DNA from 2 places in the Micromonospora sp. NPDC005237 genome. Region 1 is predicted to be linked to the other one. Evidence: riboswitches for the same ligand, from Rfam matches in the RefSeq annotation. Region 1 holds a riboswitch; the other holds the start of a gene.
The links. Region 1 has a riboswitch for cyclic di-AMP ahead of ABZT87_RS15395 (C39 family peptidase). Riboswitches for the same ligand answer to the same signal wherever they lie in the genome.

Region 1 (3,907 bases):
AGCCCGCGCTGCACGGCACTTCGCGCACCCTGGTCGCCACGTCGACCGGTGTGACGCCGGCGCGGGCGGTCTCCGAGCGGTCACCCCGCGCCAACAATCCGGCCGCCCGCGCTCCCCGGGCCCCACCGGAGCACCGAATCACGGCGGGTCACTGACCGCGCACCGGCTCCTGACCCGCACCGGGTCACTGACCTCCGCGCCGGCCACTGGCCACCGCACCGGCTGCTGAGCCGCCCCGCCGCAGCGCCGAGGCCCCGATCGAGCGTCCCGCCACCGCACCTGTCGACACACCAGTCCGTACCAGCCGACCCGCGGGTCACCGACCCTCGTGCGGCTTCCCCGTCGCAACGCGCATTCTCCCGAGGTGCCGACCATGGAGACCGTCGTCTTCTACCAGTTCCTGACCGAGGTGCCCCAGGCCGCCGCCATCTGGTCGGCCCTGTTCCTGCTGGCGCTGACCGTTCTCGCCGTGCTGGTCGCCCGTCCCGAGCCGGACTCGACCGCCTCCGAGCCGATGCCGCCGCCCACCGCCCAGGAGGTGGCCGCCGCCGAACTCGCCGACCTGCGCCGCTACGCCGAAGAGGTGGCCGTGGCCGCGGCCCGCGCGGCGCAGACGGCCCGGCGACGACGCGCTGACTGGCTGATCACTCAGGAAGAGGCGCAGGCCGCCTGGTCCCGGTACGACGAGGCGGACACCGCAGCCCGTCGGTTCGCCACCGCCGGGGCGCTGCCGACCCCACGTACCCCGCACACCCCGGCCGAGTACGCGGCCCGGGAGCGCTACCTGCACCGTGCCGCGATGGCGGCGCACTGGCGCGGCGAGTTGACCATGACTCAGCTCGGTGACGTGTTCGGGCACCGGCGCGGCTGGGATCCCCGCCGGCACCCGGTCGAGCAGGAGGTGCTGCTCACCCGGGCGATCCGTGACGCGAGGCTGGCCGACCACCGGGCCGCCGACGAGCGGGAGCGGTCGGCCTGGCGGGACGCGGAGCTGGCCGCCGAGTCGGCACGCACGCTCGCCGAGGAGGCGTACGCGGCGGCGGTCCGGTTGCGGCCGAACCCGCTGCCGTCGCGCCGTACGACGACCCGGGCGTCGCGTTCGGCAGTCGTGACACGCTGGCGTCCGGCCCGGGTCGGTTGAGCCCGATCTGTTATGTGAGGCCCGTCACGGACGATGGAAATCGGGCGACCGGCACCATCGGCGGCCAATGTTCGCGCGATTGCGGCGGCGTTGCCGGCAGCCTGTCCGGTTGTCGCCCGTCGGCGCCTCCGGAACCGGTTGTCCCATCGAGTCACGTCAGCGGCAATACGCGCAGAAATTGGTGCGCCAAACGATGTTTACGCAGGTGGGCGTGGCTTGGCAGGGTCCGCACTGGCCAGTACTGTCGTGCTGTCCGGTGCGGTAACCGATCGCAGGAGGCGACGCCGTGCCGACCCGCTCAATCGTGATCTACGAACCGGGGACCCACAGTAAGTCCGGGGTGAATCCGCGAGCCACGGCCCGCGGTAGGGCGATCTTCCCGCCCGAATCCGTCAGCTAACCCGGTAGGCGGTGACGGAAGGAGTTCCATCCTCGTGCAGCACCTTTCCACCCCTCGGTTGTTCCCCCGCCTCCACGGCGTCGCGGCGCCCCCGCTCATCCGCCTTGTGACGGTGAGCTGACCCCCCGGGTCGCCGCCTTTCCCGCCCGGCCGCGCCGGGCGTTCCCCTGAGCGGTTCACCATCCGCGGACCACGGTTCGCGCGCTGGCGCCTGCCCGGATACCGGCCGAGCCCGGTGTGCCGCTCACCCCCCGAACCGTGGAGGACCCCGTGAAGCACACCCTGCAGCGTCAGCTCCGTCGCCTCGCGACCGAGCGCCCGTACCAGATCGTCGCGGCCTCCGCCGCGGCCCTCGCGATCGCCACCACGACCGGCGCCCTGCTCGCCGGCACCGACGGCGCCCCGGCCAGCGAGCACACCGCGACCACAGTCGCCGAGATGCGCAGCGACACCATCGCGTCCCGCGACCAGGCGCGCGTCGCGTCCCCCTCGGCCGTGCCGAGCACTGCCGCCCCGGCCACCAGCGCCGCGTCGCCCGCCGCGAAGGCCACGAGCAACCCGGACCTCACCCGTAAGCCGACGCCGCCGAAGCCGCCCGCGACCAAGGTGCTCGACTACGACTACGAGGCGCAGAACACGTACTACAACTGCGGCCCGGCGGCCACCCGCAACGCCCTCAGCGCCACCGGCATCGACCGTACGCAGGAGGAGCTCGGCGCCGAGCTGGGCACCACCGAGATGGGCACCAACTCGGCCGAGGACACCACCCGGGTGCTCAACGCCGAGGTGAAGGGTTCCCCGTACCAGACCCGGATGTTCGCGGGCACGCCCAGCCCGGCGCAGATGGACCGCCTCCAGGCCGACGTCGTCAAGGCCATCACCGACGGCCGGGGCGTGGTGGCCAACGTCGTCGGCGACGCCACCGACACCAATGGCGGCTGGCACTCCTACGGCGGTGGGCACTACATCGCCGTCGTGGGCTACAAGGACAACGGCCGGACCGTGCGGATCGCCGACTCGGCGAACGCGGCCGACCCGGCGTACTGGATCACCACGATCGACCTGGCCAACTGGATCGCCACCCGGGGCTACTCCGCCTGACCCAGGCGCTGACGCCCACGACGCCGCGGGCGCCGTCCCCCACGAGGGGCCGGCGCCCGCGGCGTCTCGCGTCGATGCCGATGACGGCTCTCGTACCGGGCCACGAACCGTGGGAGACTGCGGCCGTGGTGGACGAATCGGTTGGTCACGCCGGTCGCGGGCCGGTCCTGCTGCTGCTGCACGGCATGGGAGCGACGGGCGACGTGTGGCTGCCCTGGGCGCCACTGCTGGAGCAGCACTGGCCAGGGCGGTGGTTGGCGCCGGATCTCGCCGGGCACGGCTGGTCGGCCCCGCTGTCGTCGTACTCCTTCGAGGGTCTGGCCCAGCGGATCGCGCAGGGCCTGGCCTTCGACGACCGCATCGTGGTGCTCGGCCACTCGCTGGGTGGGGTGGTCGGCCTGGCGCTGGCGGCCCGCGACGCCGGGCTGCCGGTGGACGCGGTGGTCGGGTTGGGCATCAAGGCGGTCTGGTCACCCGCCGAGCTGGCCCGGGCCGCGGAGCTCGCCGCCCGCCCGCTCGGTTGGTTCGCCAGCCGCACTGAGGCCGCCCGCCGCTACCTGCGGGTCGCCGGCCTCACCGGCCTGGTCTCCCCGGACCACCCGATGGTGGACGCCGGCCTGCGCCAGGTCGACGGCCGGTGGCGGCTCGCGATGGACACGAGCGCGTTCGCCGTCGGCGAGCCCGACCTGACCGCGCTGCTGGCGGCGACCGACGTGCCGGTGGTGCTGGCGCGCGGCGAGCACGACCCGATGGTCACCGACGCGCAGCTCAAGGAGTACGGCGTGCCGGTCGCCACGCTGCCCGGTCTCGGCCACAACGCGCACCTGGAGGACCCGGCCGCCGTGCTGGCGCTGCTGGACGCCTACCGCTGAGCTGCTAGACCGGTGCTGACGTGGCCAGGTTCTCCGCCGGCGCCAGCTCTCGGCGCGCGGCCGTCAGGAAAGCCTCGGCGTACGACTCGGCGGGGAAGTCACCCAGGTAGCGGCGGCGGGTGGCCCAGCGCTCCTCGGCCAGCGGGTCGGTGTCCAGCAGCGCGGTGAGCGCGGCGTCCACATTCGACATGTCGCGCCGCAGCACGTAACCCGACCCGGCCAACGGGAAACGGTGGGTGAACCGGTCGCCCTCGTCGCCCATGTCGGTCACGGCGTACGGCTTGCCGGAGTAGAGGTAGTCCGAGATCACGCCGGACACGTCGGAGACCAGCGCGTCCGAGCGGTTGACGCAGTCGGTCAGGCTCAGCTCGCGGGCCGCCGCGCCGAAGACGT
Region 2 (3,907 bases), on a different contig from region 1:
GTAGTCGGGGTCGATCCGGACCAGCCCGGTGGCCGGGGTGCCGGTGTCCAGTCGCGGTGCGTGCAGCAGGTCGAAGTAGTGCGTCCAGTCCCAGTAGGGCCCCGGGTCCCAGTGCATCCCGCGCACGGTCGACGCGACGGTGCCGGGCACGTTGTCGTGGCCGATGATGTGCTGGCGGTCCAGCGGGATGCCGTACCGCAGCGCGAGGTGCCGGACGAGCTTCGCCGAGGTCCGGTACATCGCCTCGGTGTACCAGGTGCCCTGCGCGGCGAAGCCCTCGTGTTCCAGCCCGATCGACTTCGCGTTGACGTACCAGTTGCCGGCGTGCCAGGCGACGTCCTTGGTCTTGACGTGCTGGGCGATGTGCCCGTCCACCGAGCGCAGCGAGTAGTGCCAGCTCACGTAGGTCGGGTCCTGGACGAGTTTCAGGGTGGTCGCCCAACTCGCCTCGGTGTCGTGGATGACGATGTACTCGATCTTCTGCCGGGCGGGCCGGTCGGAGAGATCGTGGTTGCCGTAGTCGCCGTCGCCGAACGCCTCGTAGGGTGCCGGAATCCACTCACAGGAGACCGTACGCGGGCACTCCAGCCCGTCCGGGCGGGCGAGTCGTCGTAGGCCCAGCCGGTCCAGCCAGGAACGCTGGGGTTGGACCGCGCGGGCCGGCAACGTGACCCACTGGCCGTCGTCGGTCACGCGGGTCTCGCCGTCGCCGATGGTGGTGTAGACCTCGTCGGCGAAGGCCGCCGCGGCGTCGGCGCTGTCCGCGCCGGCGTAGCGGGCCACCGCGCCGTACCAGGTGGCGGGGTCGGTGCCGGCGCCGACCGGAGCGCCCACCTCCCGTTGGTACGCGGCCAGCAGCGCCGCCCCGCCCCGGATGTTGGTCGTCGCGTCGCTGCGCAGCGCCTCGGGGGCGGCGCCGGTCAGCGCGGCGGCGGCGTCGACGGTCTGCATCGCGGCGGTGGGCGGCGCGGGATCCGTGGCCGGCGCGGGTGCCAGGACGGCACGGGAGTCGTCGCCGCGCGGATCCTCGGTGCCGGCGTCGTGGTGGCCGCGCGCGGGTAGGGCGGCCACGTGGCGGGCATCGGTCAGGTGCATCGGTCCGTAGCCGCCGCTGGTGCTCGGGGTGCCGGCGTTGCTGTCCCAGCGGGACTCCAGGTAGGAGACGCCGAGCAGCACGGCGGTCGGCACGCCGTACTCGGTCGACGCGGCGGCGTACTGCTGCTGACGGTCGGCGGCCGGTGCGGCGGAGGCGGGGCCGGCGCTCAGCGGTACGGCGGCCGTGGCGATGACCACGGCGACCGCGAGCGATGCGCGCCGGCCGGCGGACAGGGTTGGACGTTCCATCGAACCCCCTAGATTTGACTGGTAACGGTGTGGTCACCTTCGCGCCGGTCGGGAGTCCGCGTCAATACCTTTCCATATATCAAACTGCATCGAAAGAAAGCTTCACGCACGCTCGGTGACCTCCTCCAATCGGTACGGAGTGTCACGGCCGCACGGGTTGCGGATCGGTAACGGCCGTCTCTACTCTGGTCATTTGTCGGCCCGGTAGCAGGTCTGCCCATCCCGGGCGGTAACGGACCGACACCGCCGAGTCGCTTGCGAGCGAGCCGGGGACCCAGGTTCCCCCGGGGTGAATCCGCAGCCAATGCGGTAGGGCGCCAACTTCCCGCCCGAACCCGTCAGCTAACCCGGTAGGCGGTCAGGAAGAAGGAGTACGGAACCCCGGTGGCCCTCCATGCCCCGCGGCCGTCGTCCGAACGGTCGGCCTCGGCCGACCCGACGTCGACAGTGCCGCGTCCACGCTGGTCCCGCTTCACCACCGCCCTCGCCGCAGTGGTCGGCGTAGCCGTCGTCCTGACGGGCAGCGCCACGGCGGCGCACGCGGATCCGTCCGTCGCCGAGATCGAGCGCCAGATCGACGCCGACTGGAACAAGCTCGAACCGGTCATCGAACGGCACAACGCCACCCGCGCGGACCTGGCCGTGAAGCGCAGGCAGGCCGACGCGCTCGCCGCCCGCATCGCGCCCCTGGAGCGCCAGGTCGACGCCGCGATGAACAAGGTCAGCGCGCTGGCCGTGCGCGCGTACATGGGCGAGAACCTGTCGACAGTGAACACGATGCTCGGCAGCCGGTCGCCCGGCGAGGTGGTCGGGCAACTCGAGATGCTCGACCGGTTCGCCCACAACCAGCAGGAGGACGTCCGTCAGGTCGCCGATCTCCGCGACGAGCTGGCCCGGCAGAAGGCGCCGCTCGACGAGATGGTGGCCCAGCTGACCCGTACCGAAGCGCAGCTGGCGGCGAAGAAGAAGCAGATCAACGACGAGATCGACCGGCTGCAGAAGCTGCGCCTCAAGGTGTACGGCAGCGGTGGCGGCGGTCCGCTGCGTCCGGCGCCCTGCCCGGCCAGCTACCCCGGCGGCGGCGCGGGCACGGCGGTCAAGTTCGCCTGTGCCCAGATCGGCAAGCCGTACGTGTGGGGTGCCGAGGGTCCGAACTCGTACGACTGTTCCGGGTTGATGCTCGCCGCGTGGGCGAAGGCCGGTGTGTCGCTGCCGCACAACGCCGCCGCGCAGAGCCGGGTGACCAAGAATGTCAGCAGGGGCGATCTGCGCCCCGGCGACCTGGTCTTCTACTACAGCGACATCCACCACGTCGGCATGTACGTCGGCAACGGCTGGGTGGTGCACGCCTCCCAGGCCGGTCAGCCGATCAAGATGAAGAAGGTCGACGACGGGCCGATCCACAGCTACGGCCGTCCCGGCTGACCAACGCGGGACGCAGCAGGGCCCGTCGCGATCTCGTCGCGGCGGGCCCTCGTCGTCCGCTATCTATCGCGTCGGCCAGGCACGCCAGTTCTGCCAGGAGCGGCTCGGCGTCGGCCCCCGCTGACCCTGGTAGCGCGAGCCGTAGACCACCGAGCCGTACGGGTGCTCGGCCGGCGAGGAGAGCCGGAAGATGCAGAGCTGGCCGATCTTCATGCCCGGCCAGAGGGTGATCGGGAGGTTCGCCACGTTGGACAGCTCCAGCGTCACGTGACCGGAGAAGCCCGGGTCGATGAACCCGGCGGTGGAGTGGGTGAGCAGGCCGAGGCGGCCCAGTGAGCTCTTTCCCTCCAGCCGGCCGGCGAGCTGGTCGCCGAGCGAGATCACCTCCAGCGTCGAGGCGAGCACGAACTCCCCCGGGTGCAGCACGAACGGCTCGCCGTCGGGCACCTCGACCACCGATGTCAGGTCGTCCTGCTGCATGGCCGGGTCGATGTGGGTGTAGAGATGGTTGTTGAACACCCGGAACAGCCGGTCGAGTCGTACGTCGATGCTGGACGGTTGGACCAGGGTGGGCTCGAACGGTTCCAGGCCCAGCGTGCCGGCCTTGATCTCGGAGACCAGGTCACGGTCGGAGAGCAGCATCGGACCACCATAGCCGCGTTGGCCGGACCGGCCGGATTCGGTGCCGGTGACCAGCGCGTCGAGGTCGCTGCTCGTACATTTGTTCGATAGAATGTCGGCATGGCTTCCTGGTCCGAATTCGCCGCCGACGAGCCCCGCCTCGCCGACGGGATCCGCGTTCTCCTGCAGCAGTACGGGCCGGGCTTCGGCTACCTGGCCACGGTCCGCGCCGACGGCGGGCCCCGGGTCCATCCGGTCTCCCCGGTCATCACCGACGAGGGTCTCTTCTGCTTCATCATCGACTCGCCGAAGCGCCGCGACCTCGAACGGGACGGCCGCTACGCGCTGCACTCGTTCCCTCCGGAGGAGAGCGACGACGAGGCGTACGTGGCGGGCCACGCCTGGCCGGTCACCGACCCGGTCCAGGTGGCCCGACTGGCGCAGAGCGCCCGGGCCGAGCCGCAGGTCGACTGGCGGCTGTTCGAGTTCACCGTCGACGTGGCGATGTTGACCCGTC

Region 2: it holds a riboswitch for cyclic di-AMP, as region 1 does, so the genes downstream of both, ABZT87_RS06180 (NlpC/P60 family protein) here and ABZT87_RS15395 (C39 family peptidase) in region 1, are expected to answer to the same signal.

What each region holds. Positions count from the first base shown of each region.
Region 1 is NZ_JBEXHJ010000005.1:118,015-121,921, forward strand. It holds gene ABZT87_RS15385 (hypothetical protein) at 1-155, shown strand, start outside; gene ABZT87_RS15390 (hypothetical protein) at 374-1,141, shown strand; cyclic di-AMP (ydaO/yuaA leader) riboswitch at 1,427-1,567, shown strand; gene ABZT87_RS15395 (C39 family peptidase) at 1,800-2,642, shown strand; gene ABZT87_RS15400 (alpha/beta hydrolase) at 2,768-3,514, shown strand; gene ABZT87_RS15405 (CDP-glycerol glycerophosphotransferase family protein) at 3,519-3,907, opposite strand, start outside.
Region 2 is NZ_JBEXHJ010000002.1:279,428-283,334, forward strand. It holds gene ABZT87_RS06175 (N-acetylmuramoyl-L-alanine amidase) at 1-1,344, opposite strand, end outside; cyclic di-AMP (ydaO/yuaA leader) riboswitch at 1,579-1,715, shown strand; gene ABZT87_RS06180 (NlpC/P60 family protein) at 1,729-2,769, shown strand; gene dcd (dCTP deaminase) at 2,833-3,411, opposite strand; gene ABZT87_RS06190 (pyridoxamine 5'-phosphate oxidase family protein) at 3,511-3,907, shown strand, end outside.